Regions from separate parts of the Sporosarcina sp. P17b genome, predicted to be linked through region 2. Evidence: riboswitches for the same ligand, from Rfam matches in the RefSeq annotation. Region 2 holds a riboswitch; each other region holds the start of a gene.
What was found. A riboswitch is a leader RNA that binds a small molecule or an ion and turns the genes downstream of it on or off. The one in region 2 is predicted to bind thiamine pyrophosphate.

Region 1: another riboswitch for thiamine pyrophosphate. It lies ahead of CSV76_RS09250 (thiamine phosphate synthase); the one in region 2 lies ahead of CSV76_RS10070 (ECF transporter S component).
Region 3: another riboswitch for thiamine pyrophosphate. It lies ahead of thiM (hydroxyethylthiazole kinase); the one in region 2 lies ahead of CSV76_RS10070 (ECF transporter S component).
Region 4: another riboswitch for thiamine pyrophosphate. It lies ahead of CSV76_RS07065 (ABC transporter ATP-binding protein); the one in region 2 lies ahead of CSV76_RS10070 (ECF transporter S component).

Annotation. Positions count from the first base shown of each region.
Region 1 covers NZ_PDYP01000006.1:98,916-102,812, reverse strand. Annotated here, with positions in the region: gene CSV76_RS09260 (heavy metal translocating P-type ATPase) at 1-1,540, shown strand, start outside; gene CSV76_RS09255 (Crp/Fnr family transcriptional regulator) at 1,518-2,207, shown strand; TPP riboswitch at 2,265-2,373, shown strand; gene CSV76_RS09250 (thiamine phosphate synthase) at 2,444-3,043, shown strand; gene thiS (sulfur carrier protein ThiS) at 3,027-3,233, shown strand; gene CSV76_RS09240 (thiazole synthase) at 3,230-3,897, shown strand, end outside.
Region 2 covers NZ_PDYP01000007.1:62,263-66,159, forward strand. Annotated here, with positions in the region: gene CSV76_RS10060 (energy-coupling factor transporter transmembrane component T family protein) at 1-218, opposite strand, end outside; gene CSV76_RS10065 (ABC transporter ATP-binding protein) at 196-1,662, opposite strand; gene CSV76_RS10070 (ECF transporter S component) at 1,684-2,253, opposite strand; TPP riboswitch at 2,336-2,447, opposite strand; gene CSV76_RS10075 (exonuclease domain-containing protein) at 2,636-3,208, shown strand; gene CSV76_RS10080 (multicopper oxidase family protein) at 3,366-3,897, shown strand, end outside.
Region 3 covers NZ_PDYP01000003.1:118,566-122,462, forward strand. Annotated here, with positions in the region: gene CSV76_RS04610 (Ger(x)C family spore germination protein) at 1-717, shown strand, start outside; gene CSV76_RS04615 (DUF3238 domain-containing protein) at 769-1,965, opposite strand; TPP riboswitch at 2,159-2,260, shown strand; gene thiM (hydroxyethylthiazole kinase) at 2,323-3,093, shown strand; gene thiD (bifunctional hydroxymethylpyrimidine kinase/phosphomethylpyrimidine kinase) at 3,112-3,897, shown strand, end outside.
Region 4 covers NZ_PDYP01000004.1:273,843-277,739, forward strand. Annotated here, with positions in the region: gene CSV76_RS07060 (ABC transporter permease) at 1-346, opposite strand, end outside; gene CSV76_RS07065 (ABC transporter ATP-binding protein) at 343-1,113, opposite strand; TPP riboswitch at 1,198-1,296, opposite strand; gene CSV76_RS07070 (TetR/AcrR family transcriptional regulator) at 1,482-2,051, shown strand; gene CSV76_RS07075 (YhgE/Pip family protein) at 2,091-3,897, shown strand, end outside.

The DNA.
Region 1 (3,897 bases), on a different contig from region 2:
TCGGGATGGAAAACTACTGACGATTGCTGTTGATGACGTAGAAATCGGTGATCGGGTAATCGTTCGCTCAGGTGAACAAGTTCCGGTAGACGGTCCGATTGTTTCAGGAAATGCTTCTATAAATGAAGCAGCCATCACAGGAGAATCGGTACCCGCATCCAAAACACTAGATGATCAAGTATTTAGCGGTACGTTAGTAGACAATGGCTATATTGAAATAATTGCAGAACGTGTAGGTGACGATACAGCATTCGCTCGGATTATCGAGCTAGTCGAAGAAGCACAAGAAGCGAAGTCGAAAACTCAAAAATTCTTAGAGCGATTCGCCAATATTTATACACCTTCCATCGTCATCCTATCGATTATCGTCTATATATTCACACGCAATATCGAAATGACATTAACATTCCTTGTCATCGCTTGTCCTGGTGCCCTCGTCATTTCAGCTCCCGTCTCGATCGTAGCTGGAATTGGTAACGGAGCCCGTCATGGTGTGCTCATTAAAGGTGGCGACGTGATGGAGCAATTGGCGAAAATCGACACTGTCGTCTTTGATAAAACAGGTACGTTAACTAAAGGACGTCCAGAAGTTACTGACATCCATAGCTTTGGCATCAACAAAGAAGAGTTACTCCGTTTAACTGCAGAAGCTGAACTGATGTCTGAACACCATCTCGGTCAAACGATCGTTCGTGAAGCAAAAAAACGCTTGATTCATTTAAAACACCAAGCACAAGACGCACAAGTTATTAAAGGTAACGGACTTCTTGCTGAAGTAGATGGCCAGCAACTGGCGGCGGGTAACCGGAAGCTGATGATCTCACAAGGTATAGCTATCTCTCCAACTATAGAAGAGTATGCATCCAAGCGAGAAAAGGCAGGTAACACAGCCGTGTTCATCAGTATTGGTGGAGAAATCGCAGGTATTATTTCCATAGCGGATCAAATCCGTCCAGAAGCCGCGGCTGCCCTAGCTAAACTACGAAGAAATGGTATTAAACAAATGATTATGCTAACGGGCGACAATGTACACACTGCCCGACTCGTTGGCGAACAACTTGGTCTCGACAGCGTCTATGCAGAGCTGTTACCTGAAGACAAAGTAGCCGCTGTCCAAAAGTTGAAAGCGCAAGGACATCGAGTAGCGATGGCAGGTGACGGAATCAATGATGCGCCGGCAATCGCCACTGCAGATATCGGACTGGCAATGGGTAAAGGCGGAACAGACATCTCCATGGAAACAGCGGATATCGTCTTGATGGCGGATCGACTAGATCAATTCGCCCACGCCTATGCATTATCGAAAGCGACTGTGAACAATATGAAGCAAAACACATTTTTCGCAGTTGGCACAGTAGTTTTATTGCTAATCGGTGTACTGCTAGGCAAAGTCTTCCTAGCATCCGGCATGCTTATCCACGAAGCAAGTGTGCTTCTTGTCATATTGAACGCCATTCGATTAATACGCTATACTAGTGACAAAGCGTCCAAACGAAATGTAAGCGAGGTGAAAGTGAATGAGTCAGCAGCCCCACAATGACACGACCGATCATCGAATGTGTGTATCACTTGTTCCACTGTTCAATCACTTGGAAAAAGATCAGATGAAGCACATTGTAGAACTTGCGCGAAGCACCCCCTACCCGCGTGGACAAATTATTTACAATGAAGGCGACCGCTCCGAAGGCTTGTATATATTGCACAAAGGACGGATCAAAATATATCGCCTATCAGAAAACGGCAAAGAGCAAATCGTACGAATACTACAACCCGGAGATTTCACAGGCGAGCTATCGTTATTTGATGCTAAACCTCATGACGCCTATGCAGAAACACTTGAACCCGTAGAACTATGTGTTATTCAACGGGACCAAATGCAGCAACTTCTACAAGAGCACCCCGCAATTTCATTGAAGATGTTGGAGGAATTCTCCTCCCGCCTCGCCCGAACGGAACAACGGGCGGCACGAATCGGTATGGAATCAGCAGAAACGCGTATCGCCCTTTACCTAGTTGACTTATCAGAAGAACAAAGACAATTGATAGTCGAATTACCAATGAGTCGCAAAGACCTAGCCTCTCACCTAGGGACGACACCTGAAACAATCAGTCGAAAATTAAGCGCTTTCGAAGAGTCTGGCTGGATTCGCCAGCCCAGTATGAAAGCAGTAGAAATTCTAGATTTGGATGCTTTATTGCTTTTATAAAAGAAACGCTTTTCATTCTACCGTACACGTGATAGGCTAGTTCTGAAAATCAAATATTTTGACCATTAGGGGAATCCTTTACAAGGACTGAGAAAAGAGTGTGGCTCTGAAACCCTTATTACCTGAACAGGTTAGCACCTGCGGAGGGAAGTGGCGAGTCGTTCCGTATGTATTTCTGTCGACATTTCTACCACTTTCCGATTCGGGAAGTGGTTTTTTCTATTGGAGGGGAATGAATGAAATTATTGGGCGTGACTGACGACCGTCTTTCGGTGGATGAACTGACACTACATTTGTTGCGCACAGCACCGTTTCTTGATGCCATCATTTTGCGGGAAAAGTCCAAGTCAGATGAACAGCTAGTAGATCTAGTTACGCGTCTGGCAAGTACTGAATTCCCACTCGACAAGCTTACTCTTCATGCCAGACCTCACTTGGCTAGAAGACTGAAGCTCAAAAAAGTGCAACTGACTGGCTATGGTATGTCGTTACAGGATGCACATCAAGAATTCCCCGAGCTCTCTTTCGGTTGCTCGATTCATTCATTGGAAGAGGCAAAGCTAGCTATGAATAAGGGTGCAGATTGGCTATTGTACGGGCATGTCTTCGATACGCCATCGAAACCTGGGCTGCCAGCGCGTGGAACGGAAGAATTATTTTCTATTGCACAGTGTAGTTCGATTCCTGTGTATGCAATTGGTGGAATTGAGCCGCATCACTTACCTAATTTACAGCAAAACCACGTGGCAGGCGTCGCCGTATTATCCCCTATGCGTTCACTGAAAACTTTGCAGAGTTATAGAAAAGGAGAGGTATCTCATGGAGAAAATGATTGATCTAAACGGCAAATCGTATCCCGTCATTCCTGAAGTAGGGACGATCCAGCAGTTACTTGAGCACTTAGGACTTGGCGATCGTATTTTGATCGTGGAGAAAAACAAGGAAATTTTGCAGAAAGATCACTACGACGCACCGATCATGGACCGAGACCAAATTGAAATCATACATTTTGTAGGAGGCGGATGAACATGTTAAAAATTGCAGATAAAGAATTCTCTTCACGTTTATTACTAGGCACGGGGAAATATCCTTCATTTGATATTCAAAAGCAAGCAGTGGCGGTATCAGAAGCAGAGATCCTGACGTTCGCAGTACGACGCATGGATATTTTTGAAGCATCGCAACCCAATTTTCTCGAACAACTTGATTTAACGCGCTATACATTGCTTCCGAATACCGCAGGCGCCAGCACAGCGGAAGAAGCCGTACATATCGCACGTCTCGCCAAAGCTTCGGGACTTTGCGACATGGTAAAGGTGGAAATCATCGGCTGTAGCCGTTCATTACTTCCTGATCCAGTGGAAACATTACGTGCGTCTGAAATGCTGTTAGAGGAAGGTTTCATTGTACTACCCTATACGTCAGACGATGTAGTACTTGCAAGAAAACTATGCGAATTAGGCGTTCACGCTATCATGCCAGGCGCTGCGCCAATCGGTTCAGGCAGAGGCATTCTGAATCCGTTGAATTTGTCATTCATCATTGAGCAGTCCAATGTACCCGTCATTATTGACGCAGGGGTCGGCTCTCCAAAAGACGCCGCTTTCGCGATGGAACTCGGCGCAGACGGTGTATTGCTGAACACAGCCGTATCGGAAGCCGCCAATCCCGTCATGATGGCAGAGGCAAT
Region 2 (3,897 bases):
GATATGACTAACGGAATTGACAGCACTGCTAATTTCTTTAGTGAATAGCCACTGAATACATAAAATAACAGCCCATACAATATTGTTTGCCAAAGGGCGAACTGTAAGTTTTGATTTATAAGTGTGATGATCATGAATGTGAAAAACACTACGAATTTTAGCGCAGGGTTAACGCGAAACAACCAAGTTTGCCGTTCAGGTGTGAACCAATTCAGCATGTGGCGCACCTCCAGAAAACATAGTTGTTTGTAATACTTCATCAACTACTGTCCAGACTGCAGTAGCGAAACTTTCTACGATTTCCTCATCATGCGTCACCATTAGAATCGTCATTCCTTCGGTGCGCAATTGCTCTATTTTCTCAAGAATGGCAAAAGTATTTCGCGCATCTTGCCCGAAAGTAGGTTCATCAAGTAGCAATATATTTGTATCTGGAGTAAGAGCAGTCGCTACACTTAAACGCCGCTTTTGACCCGTAGATAGTTGATAGGGATGGCGTGAAACAGAATCAGGCAAGTTGAATAATTGTATCATTTCTTTAGCATAACGATCTGCCTCTGTTTTTGGCATACTGTGCAACGAAACGGTCAACTCTTCCATAATAGAATTGGTCACGAATTGCAGTTCAGGATTTTGGAAAACGAGCGACAGACCTTTAGGAAGTTGTCGCTTCTTCTTTTTCCACACAATCGGTACACCGTTAACTTCATAGACACCGTCAGTGCGAAGTAGTTGCATGAGAGATAGAAGCAATGTGCTTTTACCAGAGCCATTTTCTCCAACAATCGAAATCCAGTCACCAGCCTGTACGGTCGCCTGTTTGACAGAAATCTTCTCCGCTTGACCGCGATAGCCGTGAAAGTCTTGAATCTGAATTTTTTCTTGAGATGCAACTGCTTGACGGTTTTTCATCATCGATTGAAATGCTTCGGACGTTTTATATTCTTCCCAAACCCCCGGATACCAAATGCCATAGCGCTTCAGTTCTTCTTGATTGTTTGTAAAGATCGTGTCTGGAGGTCCATCCGCTATAATGACTCCTTGATCATTAAATAGCACCACGCGATCGACCCAATCGGCAATCAAATCAATTTTATGCTCGACAATGAGTACGGTTTTATTTGTAGCTGCTGCTTTGATAGCAGACCAAATTTGCTGCGTGCCTTCTGGATCAAGTAAAGCAGAAGGTTCGTCCAGAAATAATACGTCGGGTTCAAGTAATAACACTGTAGCCAATGCTAGTCGTTGTTTCATGCCTTGAGACATTTCATTGATGGGTGTATGAACGTTTTCTAAATTCAAGTCCACGCGTTTCAACACTTCCTCTATAAGAGTGGCCATCTCTTCACGCGGTACTTGAAGGTTTTCCAAAACAAATGCAAGTTCTTCATCGACATAGGTCATGCAAAACTGCGTTTCAGGATCTTGAAAAACGAATCCCCATGAGTCAGGCAGTTGGATGTCTTTTGTTTTCATTGGTAATTCGATGGAATGCGGGATAATTCCGCTCAGTACTTGCAGTAAAGTAGATTTACCACAGCCGCTTGGTCCAAGCATGAGCACTTTTTCACCAGGCTGAACGGAAAAAGAAAGATCTTTAAAAACCAGTGAATTCTCTCCTGGAAACTTCAGTCGTAAATCGGTAACACTGATGTTAGGCATAGTTGAATCATTCCTCCGTGTTTACTGATCGAGCAAAGTATATTCTTTCTTATCAACAGGGCGGATTAAAGATGTCACGCCGGTTGCTTCAATCGCTTTAACAATTAATACAGCAAAAATACCTGTGAAGATGAATGCGCTAATTGCACGTAACCCGTATTTCACTATAAGTGCCCATGTTTCAAGTGCTGCATAGCCGTAAACCAAATCGAGTCCGAAACTCGCGAGGCAAGAAGCAATACCAGCCATTCCAGCGACTACTATCGTGTAGCGCTTGTATCGGAATGCGGCGAATAGTAATTCTGCAGCAAGACCTTGCATGAACCCGTACATCAATACTTCAATCCCATGTCCTGCGAATGCAGACAAGGAAGCGCCTGCAATGCTTGCGATCAATGCGGTACCGGGCTTACGTAATAGTAAAAAGGCGAACGGTCCCACCATGAACCACATGCCGTAAATCAATTGACGTGCAACGGGGAGAATCGGTTTGACGACGGTATATAAATCGTCCCAAAACTTCATCAATACACCAAATACTACCCCGATCATGATCGTGATCAAAATATCGGTAAACTTTAATTTCTTCAAACTCTTCCACTCCTTCTTATTTGTCTATACAAAAAAGCCGTCTGAAGAGCAGACGGCCGAGGAAGGAAAGAGATTCCTGTATAATTCCATCGATTACGCTCTCTACGCTGGCATTACCCAGATCAGATTAACGGTCAGCAGTGGATTCCTCTGCTATCTCAGCCTGATTCACTCAAGCACCCGTACGGACATTTATGTAAGCAATCCTAGTATACAGCACATCAATTTGTCTGGCAACCACTTCAAAAGTTGGATGAAGTGCGAATCCCGAAGTAGGTTAATTTCGTTACAGTGTGTTGAAATCCTGTTATACTAATAGGATACAAATTAATCCTAATTGCATGCCATATACGAATTTAAATAGATTTAAAGGAGTTTTTACATGACGAAACATATAGCGTTCATTGACGTAGAAACTACAGGTATGAGAGCAGAGGCAAGCGATGTAATTGAACTCGGTGTTATGCTTGGCGAATACGATAATAACCGGATTGTTCGGGTAGCAGATGAATATTGTGAGTTTCAAGAGCCGTTCTACTCTATAACGCCAATGATTACAAACCTAACGGGCATCACTGATCAGATGGTAAGAGGGAAGTCGCTCGACATGGACAGAATTCTATCGATACTCGATCGGGCAGATGGCATTGTGGCGCATAATGCTTCATTTGACAGGGGCTTTGTCAGTAGACTATTACCGGAAACTCTTGACATGGACTGGTATTGTTCTGTTAGACAAATTAAATGGAAAAACTATGGCTTTGAGAATGGTAAGCTTCAACAATTACTGAGAGCGCATCGGATTCAAGTACAGAACGCACACAGGGCACTTGATGATGCGAAAAACTTAGCATTGCTACTGAACTCGTCGAATCCGAACCTTGAGGATGATACCTTTATATCCTACCTAATGAATAAAGCACCGATGAAAAAACCATCTAGATCTAGATTTTAATTACAAAGTGAGGGATACCAGGATAGTAATATACCCGGGTATCCTTTTTGTATTGAGAAAGTTTCATTTTCACGACCATATGTATGAAATGTGCATAGTTTTTCCACATGTATCAGCTATACTACCCTTGATGACAATAGATAAAGGGGATATTTAAATGAGTAGAAAAACGCAAGTTGTTATATTCTCATTGTGTGCATTATTGATCAGTGGATGCAGTAGTGATGCGCAATCGAATGAACAGAGTAATGAACATATGATGAACCAGACGAGCAATGAACAGCATTCTATGATGGATGGTTCGACAATGGGTAACGGACATATGAGCCATAATAATGTAGTGAGATTAAAAGATTCGACTGGTGAGAATGAAATAAACATCCCACCCTTATTAACTAGTGAAACGACAGTAGGCACCGAATATACTGTTAAGGCGCAAAAGGGAAGCGTGAACATATTTGATAATGTGACTACAGAAACTTTTGGATATAACGGAGATTTATTAGGGCCCGTTCTACAATTTAGAAAGGGTGAAACTGTAAAAATAAATACGATAAATGAATTAGATGAAGAAACAACATTTCATTGGCATGGTTTAGAAGTGTCTGGCGAAGCAGATGGCGGACCACATAAAACACTCAGTCCAGGTGAAGAAGAGACAATAGAATTTGAAGTCACACAAGAGGCGG
Region 3 (3,897 bases), on a different contig from region 2:
TTGCTGGTCCGCCCTGTTATTAACAAAGCACTTACCTTATCAAAACTGGGTGATCCAGACAATTCCTACGAACAAGAATCGTTTGTCTATCCTACGAATATACGCGAGCTGATTATCGGTTTGGACGAGCCGGGACACGAAGCGGCAATCCCTCTTATCAACGTAAAGGATAATTGGGAGTCTTCAAAAGAGTCCGTTGCAGCACCTGTTTTATCAGGCATAGCGTCCATTTCACGCCACCATTTCAAAGGATTTATTACGGGTTCTAGCGCAAGAGGATTGCAGTGGATGACGAAGAAAACTAAACGTGGTCGAATTTCTTTCAAGACAGAGAGCGATGATCATGTATCCATAATAGTCGATAAAGTAAAACCGACCATTACACCTATCAATAAAAACGGCGTGAAATTTAATGTGGAAGTAGATATCGAAGCATCATTAAGTACAAAGGAAGGTTCTATTTCGATAAAAGAAATCAAAAAAAGATTGGAGGAAGAGATATCTAAACAAATTTTAGAGACATACAAAGAGGCTATGGAAAAAAACATTGATATCTATCGATTTTCCGAACATTTATACAGAAAAGACTTGAAGACGTGGAAGAAATATGAGCAAGACGGAGGAATTGAACTAACAGAGGAATCGATCAGTAAGTTGAACGTACGGGTCACCAAGCTTAATTCAGACCGAAAGAGTTTTCAAGAAACGATCAAATAGAACTAATCAATTAAACCGCCACAATCCACTATGGACTGCGGCGGTTTATTGTTAATTACATGTCATGTAACGCCAATAATTATCTCCCAGCACACCTGTCAAATACGCTAAGCCTTCACTTTCAGTACGGTGCAACGAGCGCCAGTCCTCGTCATCAAGCGCTAAATATACTTCATGATGTGGCGCATCGTTATGATAGCCAACTAGGTCTAGGTTTCCTTGCTGGTCTAAATGCGCTTTCACTTCATAATGAATAGGCGGTGAAGCGGTTAGTGGATTACCTACGTCATGGTTGATTGCAAAAAGAACTTCAGTCGATTTCCCTTCTAATCGCTCAATTTCTATACCGTCTACAGACGCATGGTCATGGCGCTTATATCGTTTCATATAATTCATGCCAATTGAAGGTCCAGTGGCTTTCGTAAATTGCAGTGTGCTATCGCCTCCGATAAACTCTCCTTCTATGTCCACACGGGTACGGAAGCTTTTTCCTTCTGGGTTGAAATCTCGATCATCACCTGTGAAATATGGAATTGGTGAAAAGAGATTCGGGTTTTTTATGATATCTTCTTTTAAAAACGTTGCATAGCGGAACTTCCATTGCTTCACTTCATTTACTTTTTTTCTGTCAGCAATCGGTGTAAGCAATTGATCCCGTTGCTTTACACGTACAGAAAAAGTATAGACTTCTTCTGTTGGTTTATTATTCGGATTCGGAGGCATAATCACTTCATACACTTTGGATGCGATCGATTTACTGACATTCATTTTCTGATTGCTGTCAATCAACGGACACGTTGCCGAGACGCTATATACTACTGCTTCCGAAGGACTTATCTCACGATCAATAAAACGATTATCCGTAATTGTTTCGAGATATTGACCGTTGCGGTAAATATCGAACTTCTCCACATCTTTGATCCACTCCCATGACAGAGCAATTTGTGATGAAGCGGCAATCGTTGTGATGACTAATCGTTGCAAAGGATGTTCATCTTCCTGTACTTCAGTCAGGGCAGATGTCTGGATAACAATTACATCTTGAACCCGTCCTTCCGCTACTCGTTCCACCGTGTATTGGAAAGGATGTGACGGATCCAACTCCCCATCCGAAAACTTCGGAGCTGTTCCTTCATATACTTGTCGGTCATTTTTATAGACACGGTAATAACCACCTATGTCACTCCACGTAAACGATATATTATCCAATGAATGGTCCATTTGTTGAATTTCGAATAATTTCTCCATTTGCGATCTACTCCTTTATATCCATTTCATCTGAAAAAGATAAGACTTCTTCAGATAATTATGTAACGTTTAGCATACGGTTATACTTGACCACCTAAGCGCAAACACTCATTTTCATACTTGTCAATCTGTTTATTGCAGGATCATTTTATCCTAACCCATCTATATGATATAATTAGCTTGTCTGATACATAGTCACCACTAGGGGTGCCAACATTTGGCTGAGATGCAATTATGCAAACCCTTTGAACCTGATCTAGGACAACCTAGCGGAGGGAAGTGGGTAGTTTTTATACCCAACCGCCCATCCTAGTATGGGCTTTTTGTATATATACCTTTATAAGGGGGAAAAGAAACATGCAGCTTATTCAACAACTGCGACAAGAGCAACCACTTGTCCACTGCATCACGAATTTTGTGGTAGCCAACTTCCAAGCTAACGGGTTACTCGCAATAGGCGCATCTCCTGTAATGGCCGATGCGGTGGAAGAGGCGGAAGATATCGCGAGAATCGCCGCTTGTAGCATTCTAAATATTGGAACGTTAAAACAACAAACGGTCGACGCAATGATTCTATCAGGGAAAAGTGCACGTGCAGCCGGAAAACCTGTTGTATTGGATCCAGTTGGGGCAGGTGCAACGCCTTTTCGTAAAGCAAGTGTTCTCAAAGTTTTAGACGAAGTAGACGTCACATTAGTTCGTTGTAATGCTGGGGAGTTGGCGGCAATTGCAGATATTCCATGGAACGCCAAAGGAGTAGATGCTGGAGAAGGACAAGCAGACATTGAAGACGTTGCAAAACAGACAGCACGCAAGCATAACTGTCTAGTAGCAGTTTCAGGCGAAGTGGATATCGTTACTGATGGATACACGACAGTATCTATTACAGGTGGACATCCAATGATGACGACGATTACTGGAACTGGTTGTTTACTTAGTTCAGTCGTCGGTGCTTTTCTAGCGGTTGGAATAGAGAGCCCTATGGAAGCAGCAGCAGATGCACTTTCATTTTATAAGCGTGCTGGAGAACAAACGGCGCAGATTTCCAAAGGTCCTGGTGACTTTGCGATGAACTTCTTAAATATCTTACATTCTTTAGATCGCGAAACAAAAACATACTTTGTGTAAAAGATAGGAGGTTTTTTAATGACAATTCAAGTAGCTATGACTATTGCAGGATCAGACAGTGGTGGTGGTGCGGGAATCCAGGCTGATTTGAAGACTTTTCAAGAGCTCGGTGTATTTGGCACTTCCGCTATTACGGCAGTAACCGCACAAAATACATTAGGTGTACAAGATGTGTATCCGGTACAAGCTGACGGTGTAATCGCACAAATGAAAGCCGTACTCGACGACTTTGACGTGAAAGCCTGTAAGACTGGTATGCTATTTTCAGCCGAAATCATTACAGCAGTCGCCTCTTTATTAAAAGAATATCCACCTATTCCATTAGTGATCGATCCTGTGATGATTGCTAAAGGTGGACATTCTTTATTACAACAACAAGCAATTGAGGCGCTGAAGGAACAGTTAATACCACTTGCAACTGTGATAACGCCAAACATTCCGGAAGCAGAAGTACTGACAGACATGAAGATCTGTACTGATGAAGAGATTCAACTAGCAGCAGAAAAACTTATCCAGCTCGGTGCAAATGCTGTGGTCATAAAAGGTGGACATCGCAGTGACGTGCTCGATGCGAAAGACTATTATGCTGATGCGGACGGACAATCATTCACAGTCACTACCCCATGGATCCAAACGAAAGACACACATGGAACGGGTTGCACGTTTGCAGCTGCTTTGACGGCGTTTCTTGCAAGAGGTTATTCTCTACCCGATTCAGTAGCCGAGGCAAAGCAATTCATTCAAGCAGCAATTGAAAATGGCTTACAACTTGGCTCAGGTCATGGTCCTACAAATCATTGGGCT
Region 4 (3,897 bases), on a different contig from region 2:
AGCCGAACCACAGCACGAAAATCGGTGCAAGCGCAATGACGGGAATCGTCTGTGACGCAATCAAAAGTGGATAAAACGCTTGCTCGATAGGCTTCTTGCTATACATCGCGATCGCAAGTGCCGATCCGATAAGTATCGAAATAATTAGGCCGATTACTATTGTTGCAGCTGTCGGAGGTAAATGGTGGATAAACAGCTCCGATTTTAGTTCCCATAACTTGAGTAGAATCGCAGATGGAGACGGGAATAAGAAGCTTTTATCATAAAGACGCGCTCCGGTTTCCCATATGCCAAGTAAGATCGCGACGAAAAGTATGGAGCTACTATAAGAAGTAATCTTTTTCATAGTGGTGCCTCCGAACGTAGCTCCATGATGAGTTGTTGCTTTAATTCAACCAGTTCTGGGCGTGCCAAGTCTCTCATCGTACGTGGTCGATCAAGAGGAACGGCTACTTCGCGAATTGTCCGCACAGGTTTTTCAGCAAGTACAAAGATACGATCAGATAGAAATAATGCTTCGTCGATATCATGGGTGATGAAGACAATGGTTTTATCGAGCCTCTTCCACTGATCAATTAGCCACTCTTGCATCGTCAAGCGGGTAATGGCGTCGAGCGCACTAAAAGGCTCGTCCAGCAATAAAATATCAGAGCCGGTTAGAATCGTTCGTAAAAAAGAAACACGTTGACGCATACCACCTGATAAGTTGCCAGGGTAAGAGTTTTCTTCACCAGCTAGCCCAAAATCTGCAAGGAGCTGGATCATCTCATCGGAAGTCGTTTTGGCACTTTGGAGTTCCACTGGCAATCGAACATTTTCTAGAATGGTTCGCCAAGGCATGAGTAAATCTTGCTGCGGCATGTAACCGACTTTTCCTAAACGCCTCGTTGCGACTTCACCGTTCAATGAAATTTCTCCACTGTCAGGATTCTCAAGGCCAGTAACTAATCGGAACAACGTACTCTTCCCGTAACCGCTCGGTCCAATGATGCTGACGAATTCGCCTTCATTTACATGCCAATCAACTTGGTCAAAAATAGCCGTCGGTTTTGAAGCTTTGGTTGCTTGATAATGAAAGGATACATCGGTAAATTCTAAAATTTTATTAGGCATATTCTTTTCACATCTCTTTTCTTCAAAAATCCACACAAAAAAACCACTTCTTTTGTGCGAAGCGGTTGCATAGTTCGGCCAAGACCGGTCATATGTCCACTTCCCTCCGCTAGCATTATCTAGAGCAGGTTTAAGGGTTAAGGCAAATAGCCTCTCTCAGCAAAAGCACCCCTAGTGTTTATCCATGTCTTATCGTTTCATATTCTAGTAAAGTAGTCAACTTTAATTCAGTAAATATTTTGAATGTCGATCAAACTATTCTTTTCACCCATTAATAGCAAGCATCTTGCATTTCATTGAAAATCTATGTAGTATAATGACTATCAGACCGAAATGGTATTACGGTCAATTTCGAAGGATGTGTCAAAATGGATCGTAGGGAAGAAATCATGTTGGCGGCTGGAAAATCGTTTACGATGTTTGGTTATAAGGCGACGACAATGGACCAAGTGGCGAAAATAGCGAATGTGGGGAAAGGTACTATTTATACGTTTTTCTCGAATAAAGAAGAATTATTTCATTCGATTGTCTGGAATATGGTGAACGAAATGAAAGAGGCGTCGGAAAGAACGGCTATAGAAGGGGCATCGTTTCAAGAGAATGCCCATGCGCGTATTATGCAGTTATTGAAGTTTCGTGAGACGCATCAGTTATTCATTAAGCTGATTGAAGAGGAAAAAGAGTTACGCACACCAGCTGTCGGGGATGTGTTAACTTCTATAGAGAAGGAAATATTGCAGTTTATTGCTAGTAAGATTGAACGCGGTGTTGCCAAAGGTGAATTGAAGCCATGTAATAGTGAACTGATCGCGTATCTATTATTCAAATCTTATTTGGCGTTAGTAGTGGATTGGTCGAAAACGCATGATGACCAGCTGACTGAGGAGCAAATCACAGATGTGTTGAACTATACGATTTTCTCTAGTCTATTGGTGTGATATGCGAATGTCGGAATACAGAGCGAGGGTTTATACTAGATGAATAAAATATTGTTTATAGTCAAACGAGATCTCCGAAATATATTCAAGAATAAAGCAGCGCTCATCGTCATTGCGGCCATCGCATTTCTACCGTCGCTCTATGCATGGATGAACATCCTGGCTTCGTGGGATCCATATTCCAATACGAAAGGCGTATCAGTAGCGATTGTTAGTGAAGATCAAGGCGCAGAAATTGAGGGTAAGGAATTCAATGTCGGAGATGAAGTAATCGTTTCGCTGACCAAGAATGATGATCTCGGTTGGCAGTTCGTGACGAAAGACGAAGCCTTAAAAGGTGTTAAGCACGGCGATTACTACGCTGCGATTATCATCCCCAAGAATTTCTCGGAAAATTTAAGCAGTATCGTTACAGACGATATTAAACAACCGACATTGGATTATTATATCAATGAAAAGATTAATGCGATTTCTCCAAAAGTAGCAGGCAAGGGCGCATCTGCTATAGTAGAGAATATCGATAGCACGTTCGTTGAAGAAGCGAACAAAGCAGTGATCAAGGTATTCAATAATCTAGGAGTGGAACTGGAAAACAATCGTGTCAATATTGAAAAACTACGCGATTTAGTTTATCAACTAGAATATGATATTCCCGACATTTATTCGAAATTGCAGCTAGTGGATAAAGGGTTAAATTTCGCGGATTCTTCTATTGATCGTGTGGATCTGGTATTGGACGATGTCAATTCGGTGCATGCGAATGCGAAAAAACTGAATGCACGATTGATCAGCAAGTTGCAAGAGAATGAAAAGACCGTGGATAATACATTGCGGGTCATTACATCCAACTTGGAGAGTGCGCAAACCGCATTCCGTAAAGTGCCTGATCTGACAAGTGAATTGTCAGGTAAAGGGGAAGATGTGGATCGTATCGTCGATTCACTGCGTGATAAGCAAGGTAAATTGGAAGATACAAATGCTAGGTTAGATGATATTTATGATTATTTGAAGAAGCAGGATCAGAATTTAAAAGATTCATCCAATATTAAAGACTTGCAGAGTTCTTTGAGTGACAGCGTGGCGGATTTAAGTCGTCTGAAGAAGAACTTGGAAACTATCATTTCAGATTTACAAAGTGGTAAGAATCCAGCGACGGATCTGATCACACAAACACAGGCGCTGTCAGACAAGCTTGCTGAAGATATGGATAAAATCAAAGGTAATTATGAAAATATATTGTCTCCTCAAACGGAAAAGTTGATGAAGCAGTTGAAAGAGCTTTCTGTGAATATTACAAGCTTGCTGGACCGTGCAACGGAAGTGAATACGAATGCGCAGAAAGTTGTGCAAGGCTTGATCGATAAGCGGGAGTCAATTGATTTCAGTCAATTCCAAGAACAGCTCGACAGTATGTCCACTGCCATTGAAGATCAAATCGGTAAAACGGATACAGTGATTTCAGTTCTTGAAGCCGCTGGAAAAGTAACCGGTAGTGACAAAATTGCTAGTTTGGGACAGAGATTTGTTTCGTTAAGAGAACAGTTAGTATCGACTAAACAAGTCATTGACAAAGTGCAAGCCGCCATCAATAAAGGCGAAAAGCCAAGTCTTGAGTTGTTGAATCAATTGAAAGGACAGTTGGAAGCTAGCGAGCAAAAGATTGTGGATGCGCGAAATCAATTTGATGCGAATAGCCAAAAGGCGATTACTGATGCAATTGAACAACTGCAGACTTTTGATGAGGGATTGCGTGATCGATTCAATGAACTCCAAGCCTCAAAGACAGAAATTGATGAGAAGCTTGCAGGATTGTTAGGGACAGCAGAAGATCCAAAGGTTACGATTG